DNA from 4 places in the Streptomyces sp. NPDC053673 genome. Region 2 is predicted to be linked to each of the others. Evidence: riboswitches for the same ligand, from Rfam matches in the RefSeq annotation. Region 2 holds a riboswitch; each other region holds the start of a gene.

Region 1 (4,037 bases), on a different contig from region 2:
CGGCTGTGCTTCAGCGACCCCGTGCACGGCCTCGCGCTGACCCTCCACTACCGGATGCGGGACGGTTCCGATGTGATCGAGCGCTGGGTCAGCGTGGCCCATGCCGGAGACGGTCCCGCACTGGAGCTGCTGCGCGCCGACGCAGCCGTCTGGACGCTGCCCCGCCGCGACCGCCGCCGGCTCTCCCAGCTGCACGGCCGCTGGGCGGCCGAGTCCCTGCTCGTACGGTCCGAGCTCACGTACGGCGAGAAGGTGCTCGGGTCGCGCCGCGGGCACACCGGGCACCAGCACCTGCCCTGGGTCGCCGTCGACGACGGGGAGGCCACGGAGGAGCACGGGGAGGTGTACGGCTGCGCGCTCGGCTGGTCGGGATCATGGCGGATCGCCGTTCAGCACCTCCCCGACGGCCAGGTGCAGATCAGCGGCGGCGCCGGCTACGACGACTCCGGACTGCTGCTCCTCGCGCCGGGTGAGTCCTACACCTCGCCCGTGTTCGCCGGGCTGTGGACCGACGGAGGATTCGGGGCTGCCAGCCGGGCCTGGCACGCCTGGCAGCGCGCCCATGTCATTCCGGACGCCAGGGCCTCCCGTCCGGTCCTCTACAACTCGTGGGAGGCCACCGGCTTCGACATCTCGGAGGAGCAGCAGCGGGCGCTGGCCCGCCGGGCCGCGGCGATGGGGGTGGAGCTCTTCGTCGTGGACGACGCCTGGTTCGGGAAGCGGACGAGCGACCGGGCCGGGCTCGGGGACTGGACGCCGAACCCGGACCGCTTCCCCAAGGGGCTGAAACCGCTCGCCGACGACGTGCACGCACTGGGCATGCGGTTCGGGATCTGGGTCGAGCCGGAGATGGTCAATGCCGACAGCGATCTGTACCGGGCGCACCCGGACTGGGTGCAGCACCACCGCGGCCGCACCCGGACCGAATTCCGCAATCAGCTGGTGCTGAATCTCGCCCGCGCGGATGTCCGGGACCACCTCTGGGAGCAGCTGGACCGGCTGCTGTCCGCGGCCCCCATCGACTATGTGAAGTGGGATTTCAACCGCTGCTTCACGGACGCGGGCTGGCCGGGGGAGCCGTACCCGCAGAAGCTGTGGGTCGAGCACGTCCACGCGCTGTACGCCCTGCTGGACCGGCTGCGGGCCGCGCACCCGGCCGTGGTCTTCGAGTCCTGCTCGGGTGGTGGCGGCCGGATCGACCTGGGGATTCTTTCCCGGACCGACCAGGTGTGGACCTCCGACAACACCGATCCGCTGGATCGTCTGGCCATCCAGTACGGCTTCGGCCAGCTGCATCCGGCCCGGGTGATGGCCGCATGGGTCACCGACAGTCCGAATGTGCAGCTCAACGGGCGGATCAGCTCGCTGAGGTTCCGTTTCGTGAGCGCCATGGCCGGGGTGCTGGGCATCGGCGGCGACCTCACCGGATGGAGCGAGGACGAGCTGACCGAGGCACGCGGCTGGGTGGAGCTCTACAAAAGGATCAGGCCGGTCGTGCAGCACGGTGATCTCTATCGGCTGCGGCCGCCGGAGGGCGGGCTGAGCGCCGTGCAGTACGTGCGTGGCGACGAGGCCGTGGTCCTGGCATGGCTGCAGGCCCAGCACTACGGTGAGCGGCCCCCGTGCCTGCGTCTGCGGGGCCTCGAACCGTCGGCGGCGTACGAGTGCCTGGACACCGGTGTCGTTCACCGGGGCTCCGTCCTGCTCCACCACGGGCTGCACACGGGTCTCCACGGTGATCTTGACGCGACGGTGATCCGGCTGCGGCGCCGCTGACCGCGCCCGGGTCCGGTCAGCACCTGGGCGGAAGCCCTGGGCGGCCGATTCGTGAACTCCCGGATTTCGCCGTGCACTTGGTGGGTGGCCTCGCAGCGTCTGCTTGCCGAGCCAGCTGCGGAGCAAAAGGGGCAATATGGGTGAGTAGGGTGAATCGCCCAACAAGGGGTGGGTGACGTACCCCTTACCCGTGTATGCAGTTGGCGCCAAACGGGCCTAATGGTCGATCTGTCCGTATTCGCCAGTTTCGGGTAACACGCCCGAGTTAAGGGGTAGATGGGCTCAGGTCCGTGAGCGGGATCATATCTGTGACGTTCTGTGGCGATGCCGGACATGTGAACTCCCTTGTTATGAAGGAAATCGAAGATCCGGGATTTACGCAGCGTGACCGGGAAATCCAGGTTGAAATCAGGCGGAAGGGTTCCCGGCGAAATTGATGGCTTGTTCGCTCCGACCCGGCTCGCTTACGGTCACCGCAATCCGGTCGGAACGCCTAATCCTGCCGCCGTCCGGAATATCGCACCCACCCACGTGTGGCAGGAGCGGGGGACCCAGGTAGTACGCCGTTCCGGGATCCCGGACGGCTCGGGGTGAAGTCGCGCGCCATGCGTGGCCGGGCATCTCCAGTCCGAACCCGACAGCTCACCTCGCAGGCGGCGGAGAGGAATTCGCCATGCCCGGTAAGGGTAAGCATCGCCGTCCGAGGACCAACCCGATCACGCGTGGATTCGTCGCCGCCGGAACGGGCGGGGCCGCCATCGCACTCCCGCTCATCGGCGCCTTCGGTGCGCACGCCGCCGAGAAGTCCGCGCCCTCCGCCGCCCCCGGGCGCATCGCAGCCGTCGCCAAGAAGTCCGTCGCCCCGCAGGCGCCGAAGGCCCCCAAGGCGCCTGCGACGTACACCGTCGTGGCCGGTGACTACCTGTCGAAGATCGCCCAGGAGCAGAGCGTCAGCGGCGGCTGGAAGAAGCTGTACGCCGACAATCGCGCCGCCGTCGGCGAGAACCCGTCGCTGATCCACCCGGGGCTCAAGCTGGCCCTCGGCGGCAAGGCGAAGGTCCAGGGCAAGGCGAAGGTCGAGAGCGAGGCGAAGCCCGAGCGGAAGGCCAAGGCTCCGGCCAAGAGCGAGAAGCCGTCCGGTTCCTCCGAGCGTGCCTCCCGTACCGCTGAGCGCCCCAAGGCTGCTCCGGCCGCCGCCGAGGCTCCCGCCACGAACGCCGCCGCGCAGACCAGTTTTTCCGGCTTCTTCGCGCCGGTCCGTGGCGGCATCAGCACCGCGTACAAGACCGCCGGTTCCATGTGGTCCAGCGGTTACCACACCGGTGTCGACTTCATCGCCGCCACCGGTACGTCCGTGAAGGCCGTCGGCCCGGGCACCGTCGTGTCGGCCGGCTGGAGCGGCGCGTACGGCAACGAGGTCGTCATCAAGCACAACGACGGCACGTACTCGCAGTACGCCCACCTCTCCCAGCTCTCCATCGCGTCCGGCGAGAGCGTCACCGGCGGGCAGCAGATCGGCCTCTCCGGCTCCACCGGCAACTCCACCGGCCCGCACCTGCACTTCGAGATCCGGACGAGCCCGAGCTACGGCTCGGACATCGACCCGCTGGCCTACCTCCGCCGGCACGGCGTCTCGATCTGACGCGACGTCCGTACCTGACACGGCGTCTCTCCGTCCGCCGGCCCCGCACCATGGGGCCGGCGGACGCGCGCGTTCCGGCCCCGGCCGGGTATTCCCGCTTTGCGGAAAACTGACCGGGTGGCCTATATCACCCCGCGTCAACCCCTCCCTACGGTGGCGTAAGTCACTTCCCGCGAGGAAAGATGTCTCGACGTGGCAGACGCTTCGCGATCAAGAACAAACAGCGCAATCGGGTCCTATGCGGCGATCGGTGACAGCTTCACCGAGGGCGTCGGCGACCCGGGACCTGAGGGACAGTTCGTCGGCTGGGCGGACCGGCTCGCGGTCCTCCTGGACGACCGGGTACCGGAACACACCTTCCGCTACGCCAACCTCGCCGTACGAGGCAGGCTCCTCGACCAGATCGTCGAGGAACAGGTCCCGCGGGCGAAGGAACTCGCCCCCGACCTGGTGACGTTCTGCGCCGGCGGCAACGACATCATCCGGCCCGGAACCGACCCCGACGACGTCGCGGAACGCTTCGAACGGGCCGTCGCCGACCTCACCGCCTCCGTCGGCACCGTCATGGTGACCACCGGCTTCGACACCCGCGGCGTACCCGTGCTCCGCCATCTGCGCG
Region 2 (4,037 bases):
TGTGCGCGTCGTCCTGGAGCCGCGCCTTCTCGTCGCGCAGCTCCTCGACGCGTTCGCGGGCCTCGGCCGCGAGCCGCTCCTGCTCGGCGATCTCGTTCTGCTGCGAGACGTACTGCCGCATCGGATACGCGAGCGCGACGATCATCGTGCAGACCACCAGCGCGAGGAAGGCGGCCCGGCCGGTCAGCCGGGAGCGGCGGGCCTGCCGGCGGTTCTGCGAGCGGTAGACACGGGCGGCGGTCTGCTCGCCGAGCAGCCGCAGCCGGGTCGCGGTGGAGAACCGGTCCCGGTTCTTCCCGGTCATCGCTCGCCTCCCCTATTACTTACGGCTGTTGCTCACGGCCATTACGTACGGCTGTTACGTACGGCCACTGCTCACGGCCTCGTGGTCACGTCCTCTTACGTACGTACGTCCCCGGACACGGTACGGGACCGCGGCCGGGGACGTACGGAGGCTGGTGCTTTACGCCGGTCAGCCCTTGAAGCGGGGGAAGGCGCTGCGGCCCGCGTACACCGCCGCGTCGTCGAGGATCTCCTCGATGCGCAGCAGCTGGTTGTACTTGGCGACGCGCTCGGAGCGGGCCGGGGCGCCGGTCTTGATCTGGCCGCAGTTGGTGGCGACGGCCAGGTCGGCGATCGTGACGTCCTCGGTCTCACCGGAGCGGTGGGACATCATGCACTTGAAGCCGTTGCGCTGAGCCAGCTCGACGGCGTCCAGGGTCTCGGTCAGCGAACCGATCTGGTTGACCTTGACGAGCAGGGCGTTGGCCGCGCCCTCCTCGATGCCGCGGGCGAGGCGCTCGGGGTTGGTGACGAACAGGTCGTCGCCGACCAGCTGCACCTTGGAGCCGAGCTTGTCGGTGATGGTCTTCCAGCCGTCCCAGTCGTCCTCGAAGAGCGGGTCCTCGATGGAGACGAGCGGGTACGCGGCGACGAGCTCCGCGTAGTACTCGGTCATCTCGGCAGCCGAGCGCGACTTGCCCTCGAACTCGTAGTTGCCGTCCTTGTAGAACTCGGAGGCGGCGACGTCAAGCGCGAGCGCGATGTCCTTGCCGGGCGCGTAGCCGGCCTGCTTGACGGCCTCGAGGATGAGGTCGAGGGCCTCACGGTTGGAGCCGAGGTTCGGGGCGAAGCCGCCCTCGTCGCCGAGGCCGGTGGACAGGCCCTTTTCCTTCAGGACCTTCTTGAGGGTGTGGTAGACCTCGGTGCCCCAGCGCAGGGCCTCGGAGAAGGACTCCGCGCCAATCGGGGCGATCATGAACTCCTGGATGTCCACGTTGGAGTCGGCGTGCGAGCCGCCGTTCAGGATGTTCATCATCGGCACCGGGAGCAGGTGCGCGTTGGGGCCGCCCAGGTAGCGGAAGAGCGGAAGGTCGGAGGCCTCGGAAGCGGCGTGCGCGACGGCGAGTGAGACACCGAGGATGGCGTTGGCGCCGAGGGAGGACTTGTCCGGGGTGGCGTCCAGGTCGAACATCGCCTGGTCGATCAGACGCTGCTCGGTGGCGTCGTACCCGACGAGCTCCGGGCCGATCTGCTCGATGACGGCGAGGACGGCCTTCTCGACACCCTTGCCCTGGTAACGGTTCTGGTCACCGTCGCGGAGCTCGAGGGCCTCGAACGCACCGGTGGACGCACCGGACGGGACGGCAGCACGGCCGGTGCTGCCGTCGTCGAGGCCGACCTCGACCTCGACCGTGGGGTTGCCTCGGGAGTCCAGGATTTCCCGGGCTACGACGACGTCGATGGACGGCACGAGCATCTCCTTCTGGGATGTGACGCTGAATGTGACGTATGCGAAGCAGGTGCAGCGCAGGTCGGTGCAGGGTCGCTTTGGCCTTGCGACACGAGCCTATCCGGCTCGCGGGCATCGGCCAGCCGGTGCCCGCCCCATGGGACGAAAAAGGGCACGAAACAGACAGAAACCCCGGCCCGGCGTGTACGGGGGGAAGGCGCGCCGGGCCGGGGAGCTTGGGGACGGGGGCTGGGAGCGGGGGGACGGGGGTGCGTACGACCGGTGGTCCGCCGGGTCCACCGGGTCCACCGGGTCCACCGGGTCCACCGGGTCCACCGGGTCCACCGGGCTACGGGTACCCGTAGGGGACTACGGAAGTCCGTCGAGGACTACGGAGCGCCCGGTCCGGGTCGGGGGAATCCCGGACCGGGGCCGGCCCCGGGTCCGGGTCGTCAGCTCAGGTGGAGCTTCTGGCCCGGGTGAATGACGTCCGCGTCGGCGATGACGTCCTTGTTCAGGTCGAACAGCTTCTTCCAGCCGCCCTTGACCTTCTTGGTCTCGGCGATCTTGCTGAGGGTGTCGCCGGCCTTGACCGTGTACTCGCCGTCGCCCTTCTTGAAGCCCTTCGCGGGGGCCGGGGCGGCGGAGCGCTCGGAGCGGGTGGTCGGGACCTCGGCGCGCTTCGGGGCGGGGGTCTCGGCCTTGGGGGCGGCCGGGGCAGCCGGGGCGGAACCGGTGTACGCGGCGTTGGACAGGCCCACGCCGCAGTTCGGCCAGGCACCCTTGCCCTGGCCCGCCAGGACCTTCTCGGCGATCTCGATCTGCTGGGCCTTCGACGCCTGGTCGGCGGTGGCGGCGTAGGCGGTGCCGCCGTACGCGGCCCAGGTGGAGGCCGAGAACTGCAGGCCGCCGTAGAAGCCGTTGCCGGTGTTGATGGACCAGTTGCCGCCGGACTCGCACTGGGCGACGGTGTCCCACTCGGAGGCGGTGGCGGCGGACGCGGTGCCGGTGGCGATCAGCGGAGCGGCGATCGCGACACCGGTGACACCGGCGAGCGAGGCGATACGGGCGGACCGCCGGAAGACGGTCGGGCGACGGTGCTTGCCCTTGCCGGAAAGCAGCATGGAGTTTTCCCCTCACCGACGCCTACGAGGTGAGCTGTCGGGTTCGGGCCAAGTGAGTTGCCCGGCCACGCGACTTGCGCGCGGCTTCACCCCAAGCCGTTCCCTCCCTCATCGGGCCGGTCCGGCACTTACCTTGGGTCCCCCGCTCCTGCCTTCGGCGCTTGCGCGTCGACTGTTCCCGTCGTCCGCCGGCAGGATTCGGCGTGCGGTCGTCGGGGCCCGCGATGGCGAGCAGTCCAGACCGTAAACGCACTTCTCCCCGATGTTCAAAGACGAACATCGGGGAGAAAACAGGCTTATTTGACTCGTAGAGATGTCCGTTTTTGCAGGTGAGAGGCGTGATGACCGGAGTTGACCGACAAGACACACCAGTTGACAGGAAGAGACTCATGTCTCACTTGCACAGAACCGGACATAAGGCAGCGAATTACTTCTTCAACTGCCCCTGATCCAGACCCAGATCGAGGCTCTGGCCAGGCAGGATGAGGTCGGCGTCGGAGCCGACGACCTCTCGGTTCGCCTCGTAGAGCGCGGGCCAGCCGCCGGGCACCTTTTCCGCGTCCGCGATCGACGACAGGCTGTCGCCGGGGAGGACGGTGTACCCATCTCCCGTAGCGGCACCCTCTCGTGCCGATCCGTCACCTCGTGAGGCATGACGACCGTATTCGCGCTCATCGCCCGAATTGTCTGCCTCGTCCTCGTTGTCGGCGGGGGCGCCGCGATGCTTGCCGGAGCCGGTGTCCGTGCCGGCGCCAGCGGCGGCGTCACCATCGCCCGCCGCGTCCGGGTCCTTGCCGGAACCGCTCGCGGAGCCGGCCGGGACGGACGGCTGGGCAGTCGGGGTGGACGGCTCGGCGTCCGGGGCGGACGAGGTCGGGGCTGAAGGCTTGGCGTCGGCGTCGGCGTCCGGCTCGGGCGCCACGTCCGCCCCGTCACCGAACGACGGGCTCTTGGCGCCCCCACCCTGTGCGGCGGGAGTGGAAGCGGCGCCGTTCCCGGGCTCGGTACCGTCCTGCACGAGACCGGCGATCTCCGAGCAGTTCGGCCAGGCCGCCGGCCCCTGGGCGGCGAACACCATCTCGGCGACCGAGATCTGCTGGGCGCGGCTGGCGAGGTCGGCGCGCGGCGCGTACGCCGTGCCGCCGTAGGCCTCCCAGGTCTCCTGGGTGAGCTGCAGGCCG
Region 3 (4,037 bases), on a different contig from region 2:
GTCCTGGAAGGCCAGCGGGACACGGCCGCCGCCCTGCGGACGCATCTGAAGCTGCTGGAGCAGGAGCGGGAGCGCATCGGGCGGCAGATCGCCTCGGTGCGGACCACTCTCGACCGGACGGAGAAAGGAGAGGAACTCATGGCGGAAGAAGTCTTCGACGGCTTCGACCACACGCAGTACGAGCAGGAGGTCACCGAACGCTGGGGCCGCGAGGCGTACGAGAAGGGCGACCGCTGGTGGCGCGCGCTGAGCGCCAAGGAGAAGAAGGCGTTCCAGGCCCGTCAGGTCGCGATCGCCCGTGACTTCGGGCAGGCTCTGAAGGACGGACTGGCGCCCGACAGCGACGAAGCACAGGCGATCGCGCAGCGGCAGTGCGAATGGCTGTCGGTGACGACCGCCCCGACCAGGTCGTACGTCATCGGGCTCGGCGAGATGTACGTCGCCGACCCGCGCTTCACGGCGAACTACGACCGGCACGGGGAGGGGACGGCCGTGTTCGTCCGTGACGCGATGAAGGTCTACGCGGAGCACAACCTCAGCGACGACTGAGGCGCCTCCCGTCCGCCGGACGGACGGGAGCCGGTCACCGGGAGGGCCCCCTGGTTGACCGATCAGCCCGGACTGGTTCCGGCTGGTCCTGACGGATACCGGCCTGTCCTCGCCGGTCCTGGCTGGTCCTGGCTGGTCCTGGCTGGTCCGGATGGCCGATGGCGAGTCGCCGAGCGGCGCGGCTCCGGTCAGCCTGAATGGGGCGCGGTACCGTCCGCAGCCTGGGCGGACCTGGCAGGAGACCACTGGTGGGGCAGCGAGAAGGCGACAACGGACAGCGGCGGGACGGTGGCCGCAGGATGGTCCGGGTGCTGCCCTTCCTGCTGATCGTGGGCGGGATCTTCTTCGACCTGGGCACCCCGGAGTCGTACACCGCGTCGCCGCTCTTCGCCGCGGCACCGCTGGTCGCCGCCCCCTTCTTCTCAGCGCTGTTCACCCTGCTGACGGGAGTCGCCGCCGTCGCGGCGGTGGCCGGGCTGCATACGTACAACGGCACGGCCTCCGACATCCCGGCCGTGACGGAGCTGCTGACCGTGTTCACGGTCTCCGTGCTGGCTCTCTTCATCAATCAGGTCGTACGCCGCAGCGGCCAGCGGCTCGCGTCCGCGCGCGTCATCGCGGAGGCCGCGCAGCGGGCCGTGCTGCCCACGCCGGCCGACCGGATCGGCGGGCTGCAGATCGCCGCGCGGTACGAGGCGGCGCAGGCGGACGCGTTCATCGGCGGGGACCTGTTCGCCGTGCAGGACACTCCGCACGGGGTGCGGCTGGTCGTCGGGGACGTACGGGGAAAGGGACTGGGCGCGGTCGAAGCGGTGGCCGTGATCCTCGGGGCGTTCCGGGAGGCCGCCGAGCAGGAGGCATCGCTGGAGAGGGTGGCACAGCGGCTGGAGCGGGCGCTCGCCCGGGAGGGCATGCGTTCCGGGCTCGACGCGTTCGAGGGCTTCACCACCGCCGTGCTCGCCGAGATCCCCCACGAGGACGGAGTGGTCCGGATCCTCAACCGGGGCCACCCCCCGCCGCTGCTGCTGACCGCGGACGGCGGGCTGGGCATGCTGGAGCCGCCCGAGATCGCGCTGCCGCTGGGCATGGGGGATCTGGGGGCCTCGCCGGACCGGTCGTACGAGACCCCGTACGCGGCCGGTGCCACGCTCCTGCTCTACACGGACGGGCTGACCGAGGCGCGTGACGCGCACGGTGTCTTCTACGATCCGCGCGAGCGGCTGGGCGGCCGGGTCTTTTCCGGACCGGAGGAGCTGCTGGACGCGGTCGTCGCCGACGTACGGCGGCATACGAGCGGCCGGGCGACGGACGACATGGCGCTCCTGGCGGTCGCCAGTCCCGGGGAACGGCAGCCGGAGCGGCGCAGGACGATGCCGGTGGTTCCGTGAACGGAACGCCAGGAATGCAGCGCCACGGAACGTAATCGAAAGACAGCCCTCCGCATAACATTTGACCCACCGTCAGAATGGCCGACCGGATTGAGGGGCAGTCAACTCGCCCGATTCGGGGCTGTTGTGCCTGAAAAGTCCAGGCCAAAGTCGCTAACGATCAATGGGAAGAGCTTGGAATCCGCCCCCCGTGTCTATTAACGTTCGATAACGCAGCGCGGTCGTCACAGTCGTCGCAAGAGACGGCACCGTGCGCACGCGCCGAATCCCGCAAGGGAACCGGGGAACCACCTATTGGGGTGAATCGGGCACTTCGCAGTGCTCGTAGGAGACCTTCCTGCTCCGAACCCGTCAGCTAACCCGGTAGGCGATAAGGAAGGAAAGGAGAACGCCTCCGTGGCGTCCAACGAGCCTGCCCTCCAGGAACCTCCCACCAGCGAGTGGGTCCCCACCAACGAGTGGGCCCCGGCCACCGGGGCGGAGGAATGGAACCCGACCGAGGAATCGGTCCGTTCGGTCCGTGGCAGGCATCGCGTCGTCAAGCAGCGCAACGGACTCGCGCGGAGCTCCACCGTTCTCGGAGTCGGCGTCATCGCCGCGGTCGGCGCGGGTGGCATGGCCACCGCGCAGAACAAGCCGCCGGTCTCCATATCCCTCCCCGACGCCATCACGGACCACCTCCCGGACGCGGATTCGCTTCCCGGCGTGGGCTCCCTCATGTCCTCGGACGACTCCGACTCGGAGAACCGGAACGACGCACCGCTCACCGCCTTCTCCGTCGCCGACACGGCCGCGGACGACGGGCAGGGCGCCGGTGACGCGGGCGAGGCCCTGCGGGCCCGGATCCTCCAGCAGGCGGAGCAGCAGCAGGCCGAGGCCGAGGCAGAGGCGAAGGCAGCCGCGGAGAAGGTCGCCGCCGAGAAGGCCGCGGCGGAGGCGAAGGCGCAGCAGACCGCGGCGGCCGAGGCCGCCGAGGCAGCGGCCGCCGAGGCCGCCGAGGCGAAGCGGCTGGCCGAAGAGGAGGCCGCGCGCAAGGCGGAGGCCGAGCGGCTCGCCAAGCTCGCCGCGAGCTACTCCCTCCCGACGTCCTCGTACACGATCACCTCGACCTACGGCCAGGCCGGTTCGATGTGGTCCTCCGGCTACCACACCGGCCTCGACTTCGCGGCGCCCACGGGTACGCCGGCGAAGGCCGTGCACGGAGGCACCGTCAAGTCGGCGGGCTGGTCCGGGTCGTACGGCTACCGCATCGTGCTGGAGCTCGAGGACGGCACCGAGGTCTGGTACTGCCACCTGTCGTCGATGACCGTCGGCGTGGGGCAGACCGTCGCCACGGGCGAGACCATCGGGCGCGTCGGCGCGACCGGCAATGTCACCGGACCGCATCTGCACCTGGAGGTGCACACCCCGGGCGGCGACGGCATCGACCCGATGGCGTGGCTGCGCGACAAGGGCCTCTCCGTCTAGGACTTGTCCGGGCCTGGGCCCGGACAGGGCCGTACTTCTGGTCGGTCACGGTTCACACGCGAGTCACCGGCAGCTCTGGCGCACCCCCCCCGACGCCTGAGCTGCCGGTTTTTTGTGCCGTGGTGCGGTCCGCGAGGCCGCGGCGATCCGCGTTCTCCGCTACCCCCGGTACGGGTTGTAGTCGCCGTAGTCCAGATACGGCGGTGGCTGCCACACCCGGCCCGTCGCACGCGCCGCGTATGTGAGGGCCGGGCCGGCGACGCTCCTGCGTTGCCAGAGATGGTGGAGCAGCTCCTGCTCGCGGGCGACGAAGTCCGGGCTCCCCGCGCCGCGCTGGGCCCGGTGGCGCAGGAAGGCCAGCGAGGTTGCGAAGGCCTCGTACTCGGAGACGGCGCGGGCGGCCGCCGGGCCGTGGGTACGGCCGGCCATGTCGCGGGCCATCGTGCGCGCTCGCATGGAGGACAGGGCGAGCGGTTCGGCAGGGGCGAGCCAGCCGGCCGCCGCGTACGCGGGCAGCTCGGCCGCGACCGTACGCAGCTCGCGCTGCCGGGTCCAGATCGCCAGCCAGGTCAGCAGCCCGAACGCCGGCACCATGAATGCCGCGTACACGGCGTAGAACCCGAACGGGCCGAA
Region 4 (4,037 bases), on a different contig from region 2:
GAACGCGGCGCCGTACACATCAAGGTCTTCTTTCCGCTCCAGATAGAGACTACTCGTCAAGTGGTCAAGAACAACCACATCCAGATCAGAAGTGCTCGGAAAGGAGAAGATAACGAAAGGTCCGGTGAGTCCCGCATAGCCACCGGTCGAGAACGGCAGCACCTGCAGCCGGACATGGGGGAGCCGGGCCATGTCCAGCACCCTCCTCAACTGACCGCGCATGACCCGCGGGCCGCCCACCTGCCGCCGCAGCACCGCCTCGTCCAGCACCGCGCTGAACTCCAGCGGCCGCTCCGCACGGAGCACTTGCTGACGGGCGATCCTCACCTCCACCAGTGAGTCCACGGTGGCCGACGGCAGCCCTTCGAGCGCGGAACGGGTCACGGCCCGCGCGTAGTCGGGGGTCTGCAGCAGCCCCGGCACCACCGACGTCTCCAGCGTCCGGGCCGTGCTCGCCTGGGACTCCAGGCTGATGAAGTCCCGGTACTGCGGCGGGATCACCCCCCGATAGGCGTGCCACCAGCCCGTACCTCCGCCGTCCGCCGAACCGGCCAGCGTCCCGAGCAGTTCACGCAGCCGCTGGTCGACGACCCCGTACGCATCGAGCAGCCGGGCCACGTCCGCCGGCTTCGCCCCGCTCGTGCCCGTCTCTATCCGGCTCACCTTTGACTGGTGCCAGCCCACGAGCCGCGCCGCCTCCCGGCTGGTGAGGCCCGCGCCGAGCCGCAGCCCGCGCAACTCCTCCCCGAGCTTGCGCCGGCGCACCGCGGGACCGTGCCGCATCCCCGTCTCCTCCTTCGGCCGCCGGATACCCCGGCGAATCGCAGCGCCGAGTATGGGCCCAAATACGGTCTCGCGTCGCAGAGTTCACCGCTTTGAGCGACAGATATATGCATATCCTGGTGGATCGGCACCACCGGCGACGGCAAGAGTGGCAGTCTGGCGCGAAGCACAATCCGAGGCTGTTCCGGCACATTCATCCGCTCCGTGCCGCAATCCGGCCCCGGTGGGAAAGGGACAGCCCGCCATGGCAGATCACCAGGAAGCATCCGTCACTCTGCCGAGCAATCCCGCCTCGGTCCCCGCCGCGCGGAGATTCGTCTTCGACATCCTCACCGAGTGGGGACTGCCGGGGGAGGCCGAAGTGGCCGACACCGTCCGGCTCATCGTCTCCGAACTCGCCACCAACGCCGTGCAGCACACCTTCGGACAGTCGCCGACCTTCACGGTCGACGTCCGGCTGGAGCGCGACGAGCAGCTGCGCATCGGCGTCACCGACAGTCACCCCCGATGGCCGCAGCGGCTGCCCGCGGCCGTCCAGCAGGACAACGGCCGGGGCATGGTGATCATCCGCTGGCTCACCGCGGAGTGCGGCGGGCGGCTGTCCGTCAGCCCCACCCCGGAGGGCGGCAAGACCATCTGGATCGTGCTGCCCTGGACTGCCGCCGCCCCCGTGCAGAACCCCAACTGACCGGGTGGCGGCCAACCGGCCGGGCGGCGGCGCCGCGGTGGCCCGGCCGGTGGCCACGGTCCGGCCGCGTACCGCCCGGACCGTGGGGGAGGCCGGTTACGCGGGCTCTCACCGCCCTGCGTCGGGCGCTGACGACGGGTCTTCCTGCGAGCCCTCCTGCGAGGTGATGTGCAGGCCCACGAGCCAGGGAAGCAGGCCCCACAGCCCCGCGCAGACGAGCAGCGTCGCAGCCGCCGCGGTCACCCCCTCGGGCGTGCCGTGCACGACGTCGACGACCAGCAGTACCGCCGAGGTCAGCGCCAGGGCGAGCACCGCCAGGCCGATGCCGGCCAGCCGGGAGGAGATGTCGACGATCTCCCGTTTGGCACCTCGGCGGAACAGGCCGCGGTGCAATGCGGCGGGCGCGGTGAACAGCGCCGCCGCGACCACGGCCAGCATCAGCGTCGTCACGTACGTGCCGCGCTGGAACGAGTCGAGCGAAGGGAAGCGGGCCGTGAAGGCCAGCGTCAGCAGAAAGGCGAACAGGATCTGAACGCCGGTCTGGATGACCCGGAGCTCCTGGAGCAGCTCGACGAAGTTGCGGTCGGCCCGCTCCGTCTCGGTCTCGTCCCGCGAGGCGCGGAGGCTTTCGTCATCAGGCATGCTTGACGAGTAGCCCGCGCCCCGCGGAACATGCCACCGCTGAGCCGATCGGCGCATTCAGCCGGTCGCGCGACGCGATCCCACAGGGTCAGCGCACGCGCCCGTACCGCACGTTCTTGGACCAGATCTTGCTCAGTTTCACCACGGAGCCGGTCTTCGGTGAGTGCCAGATCCTGCCGCCGCCCGCGTAGATACCGACGTGGTACACATACCCGCCGGCATGGAAGAAGACCAGGTCACCGCGTTGCCGTTGGCGAGCGGAGATGTGCCGGGTGCGGTTGTACTGCTGCTGCGCCGTGCGCGGCAGGCGCTTACCGGCCTTCTTGAACGAGTAGAGAATGAGCCCCGAACAGTCGAACCGGTACGGACCTGTGGCCCCGTACCTGTACGGCGCTCCCTTCTTCGACGCAGCCACCTTGAGGGCCTTCGTCGCGTGTGCCGAGGCCGCCTGGGCCTCGGAGACGCCGCCCGGCAGGATCAGTGAGCCGCCGACGGCGGCGAGTGTGAGAGCCGAGACGGCACCCGTCCGGGACAACAGGGACGGGACATGTGTCTGCGCAGTCATGCGCAACCCTTCGTCAGCCGCCTGTGAAGGATGACCTGTCGGGTTCGGACCGGCGAAGAACGCCCGGCCGCGCTAGCGGCTTCACCCCGAGGACCGGCCATGCGGCCGGCCCGTACTGCTCGGGTCCTCCACTCCTGCCGAAGCCCTCATGTCGACCAGGCATCCGGTGCGGCGGCAGGACTCGGCGTCCGCCCGGACCGCCCCGCCGCGGTGGCGGGGGCTTGTCGTCCCAGGGATCTTGACGCACTTTCTGTCGGATTTCCGAGTTGAAACGACGATTTGTGAGGCTCCTCACCACTGATCCATTGGAGTGGACAGGGCCGTTTGGCGGAGTTCGGGTGGCCGCATGACGAGCGCCGTACCAGCAACGGAACGCCGCATTCGATCAGATGGCTCAACGCTGTGCGCAACTCGCCCGATACTTATGTTGAAGCTGCGACTGGTCCGGATGGGCGACACCCACTCGTACGCCTCCGGCATGGCGTGAGCGGCCTTCCGGGCTGCCGTGTGGCCGGCCGTCAACTCGTCGGCCCGGGCGGCACGGTGATTCGCGAGGCCCTCCGCTCCCCGTCCAACACCCGCAGGGCGCGTGTCAGTGTGGGCGAGTGCAGCTCGCTCTCGCCGCGCGCGTGCATCAGCGCCAGTGAGTCCCTGAGGGCCGTGGCCCGTGCGGCCAGTGCCTGCGCGGCGCGGAGCGCGCCATAGGTGTGTGTGCCGTGGGCCGGGTTGATCCGTCCCAGCTGGTCGACGACTTCGAGATAGCAGTCGATGAACTCGCTTTCCGCGCGCGTCAGTGCGGGCAGGGGCGGGAGCTCCGGTGGCAGCATGGCCGGCTCACCTCACGCCCGTGGAAATCGCGGACGCCTTGCGGTTCTTGATGATGTGATCCACGAGGCCGTACTGCCTGGCCGCTGCCGCGTCGAAGACGGTGTCGCGTTCGAGGTCGGCGGCGATGCGCTCGGCACTCTGACCGGTGTGCCGGACGAGCATGGCGGCCAGCTGCTCGCGCAGCCGGAGCAACTCCTGTGCCTGGATGTCCAGATCGGTCGGCTGACCCTGGAGCGGCTCGGGCAGGGCGGGCTGCCGGACGACGACCCGGGCGCCGGGCAGGGCCATTCGCTTGCCGGGCGTGCCCGCCGCGAGCAACACGGCGGCGGTGGAGGCGGCCTGGCCGAGGCAGGTCGTCGCCACGTCGCAGGTCACCACCTGCATCGTGTCGTAGATCGCGGACTTGGCGCTGATCGAGCCCCCGGGGGAGTTGATGTAGAGCGAGATGTCCCGGTCAGGGGCCGCGTACTCGAGGTGCAGGAACTGGGCGATGACGTCGTTGGCCGAGGTGTCGTCGACGGGTGTGCCGAG

What was found. A riboswitch is a leader RNA that binds a small molecule or an ion and turns the genes downstream of it on or off. The one in region 2 is predicted to bind cyclic di-AMP.
Region 1: it holds a riboswitch for cyclic di-AMP, as region 2 does, so the genes downstream of both, ACZ6ZQ_RS02075 (M23 family metallopeptidase) here and ACZ6ZQ_RS05755 (transglycosylase family protein) in region 2, are expected to answer to the same signal.
Region 3: it holds a riboswitch for cyclic di-AMP, as region 2 does, so the genes downstream of both, ACZ6ZQ_RS09505 (M23 family metallopeptidase) here and ACZ6ZQ_RS05755 (transglycosylase family protein) in region 2, are expected to answer to the same signal.
Region 4: it holds a riboswitch for cyclic di-AMP, as region 2 does, so the genes downstream of both, ACZ6ZQ_RS24315 (C40 family peptidase) here and ACZ6ZQ_RS05755 (transglycosylase family protein) in region 2, are expected to answer to the same signal.

What each region holds. Positions count from the first base shown of each region.
Region 1 covers NZ_JBVJKN010000001.1:468,459-472,495, forward strand. The annotation lists gene ACZ6ZQ_RS02070 (alpha-galactosidase) at 1-1,776, shown strand, start outside; cyclic di-AMP (ydaO/yuaA leader) riboswitch at 2,287-2,445, shown strand; gene ACZ6ZQ_RS02075 (M23 family metallopeptidase) at 2,450-3,418, shown strand; gene ACZ6ZQ_RS02080 (SGNH/GDSL hydrolase family protein) at 3,611-4,037, shown strand, end outside.
Region 2 covers NZ_JBVJKN010000002.1:560,029-564,065, reverse strand. The annotation lists gene ACZ6ZQ_RS05765 (FtsB family cell division protein) at 1-304, opposite strand, end outside; gene eno (phosphopyruvate hydratase) at 473-1,753, opposite strand; gene ACZ6ZQ_RS05755 (transglycosylase family protein) at 2,185-2,856, opposite strand; cyclic di-AMP (ydaO/yuaA leader) riboswitch at 2,861-3,026, opposite strand; gene ACZ6ZQ_RS05750 (transglycosylase family protein) at 3,284-4,037, opposite strand, start outside.
Region 3 covers NZ_JBVJKN010000005.1:21,784-25,820, reverse strand. The annotation lists gene ACZ6ZQ_RS09515 (MerR family transcriptional regulator) at 1-549, shown strand, start outside; gene ACZ6ZQ_RS09510 (PP2C family protein-serine/threonine phosphatase) at 849-1,937, shown strand; cyclic di-AMP (ydaO/yuaA leader) riboswitch at 2,187-2,322, shown strand; gene ACZ6ZQ_RS09505 (M23 family metallopeptidase) at 2,334-3,404, shown strand; gene ACZ6ZQ_RS09500 (PrsW family intramembrane metalloprotease) at 3,564-4,037, opposite strand, start outside.
Region 4 covers NZ_JBVJKN010000018.1:47,957-51,993, forward strand. The annotation lists gene ACZ6ZQ_RS24300 (helix-turn-helix domain-containing protein) at 1-783, opposite strand, end outside; gene ACZ6ZQ_RS24305 (ATP-binding protein) at 1,028-1,471, shown strand; gene ACZ6ZQ_RS24310 (DUF6328 family protein) at 1,580-2,113, opposite strand; gene ACZ6ZQ_RS24315 (C40 family peptidase) at 2,202-2,678, opposite strand; cyclic di-AMP (ydaO/yuaA leader) riboswitch at 2,682-2,833, opposite strand; gene ACZ6ZQ_RS24320 (hypothetical protein) at 3,197-3,505, opposite strand; gene ACZ6ZQ_RS24325 (ATP-dependent Clp protease proteolytic subunit) at 3,513-4,037, opposite strand, start outside.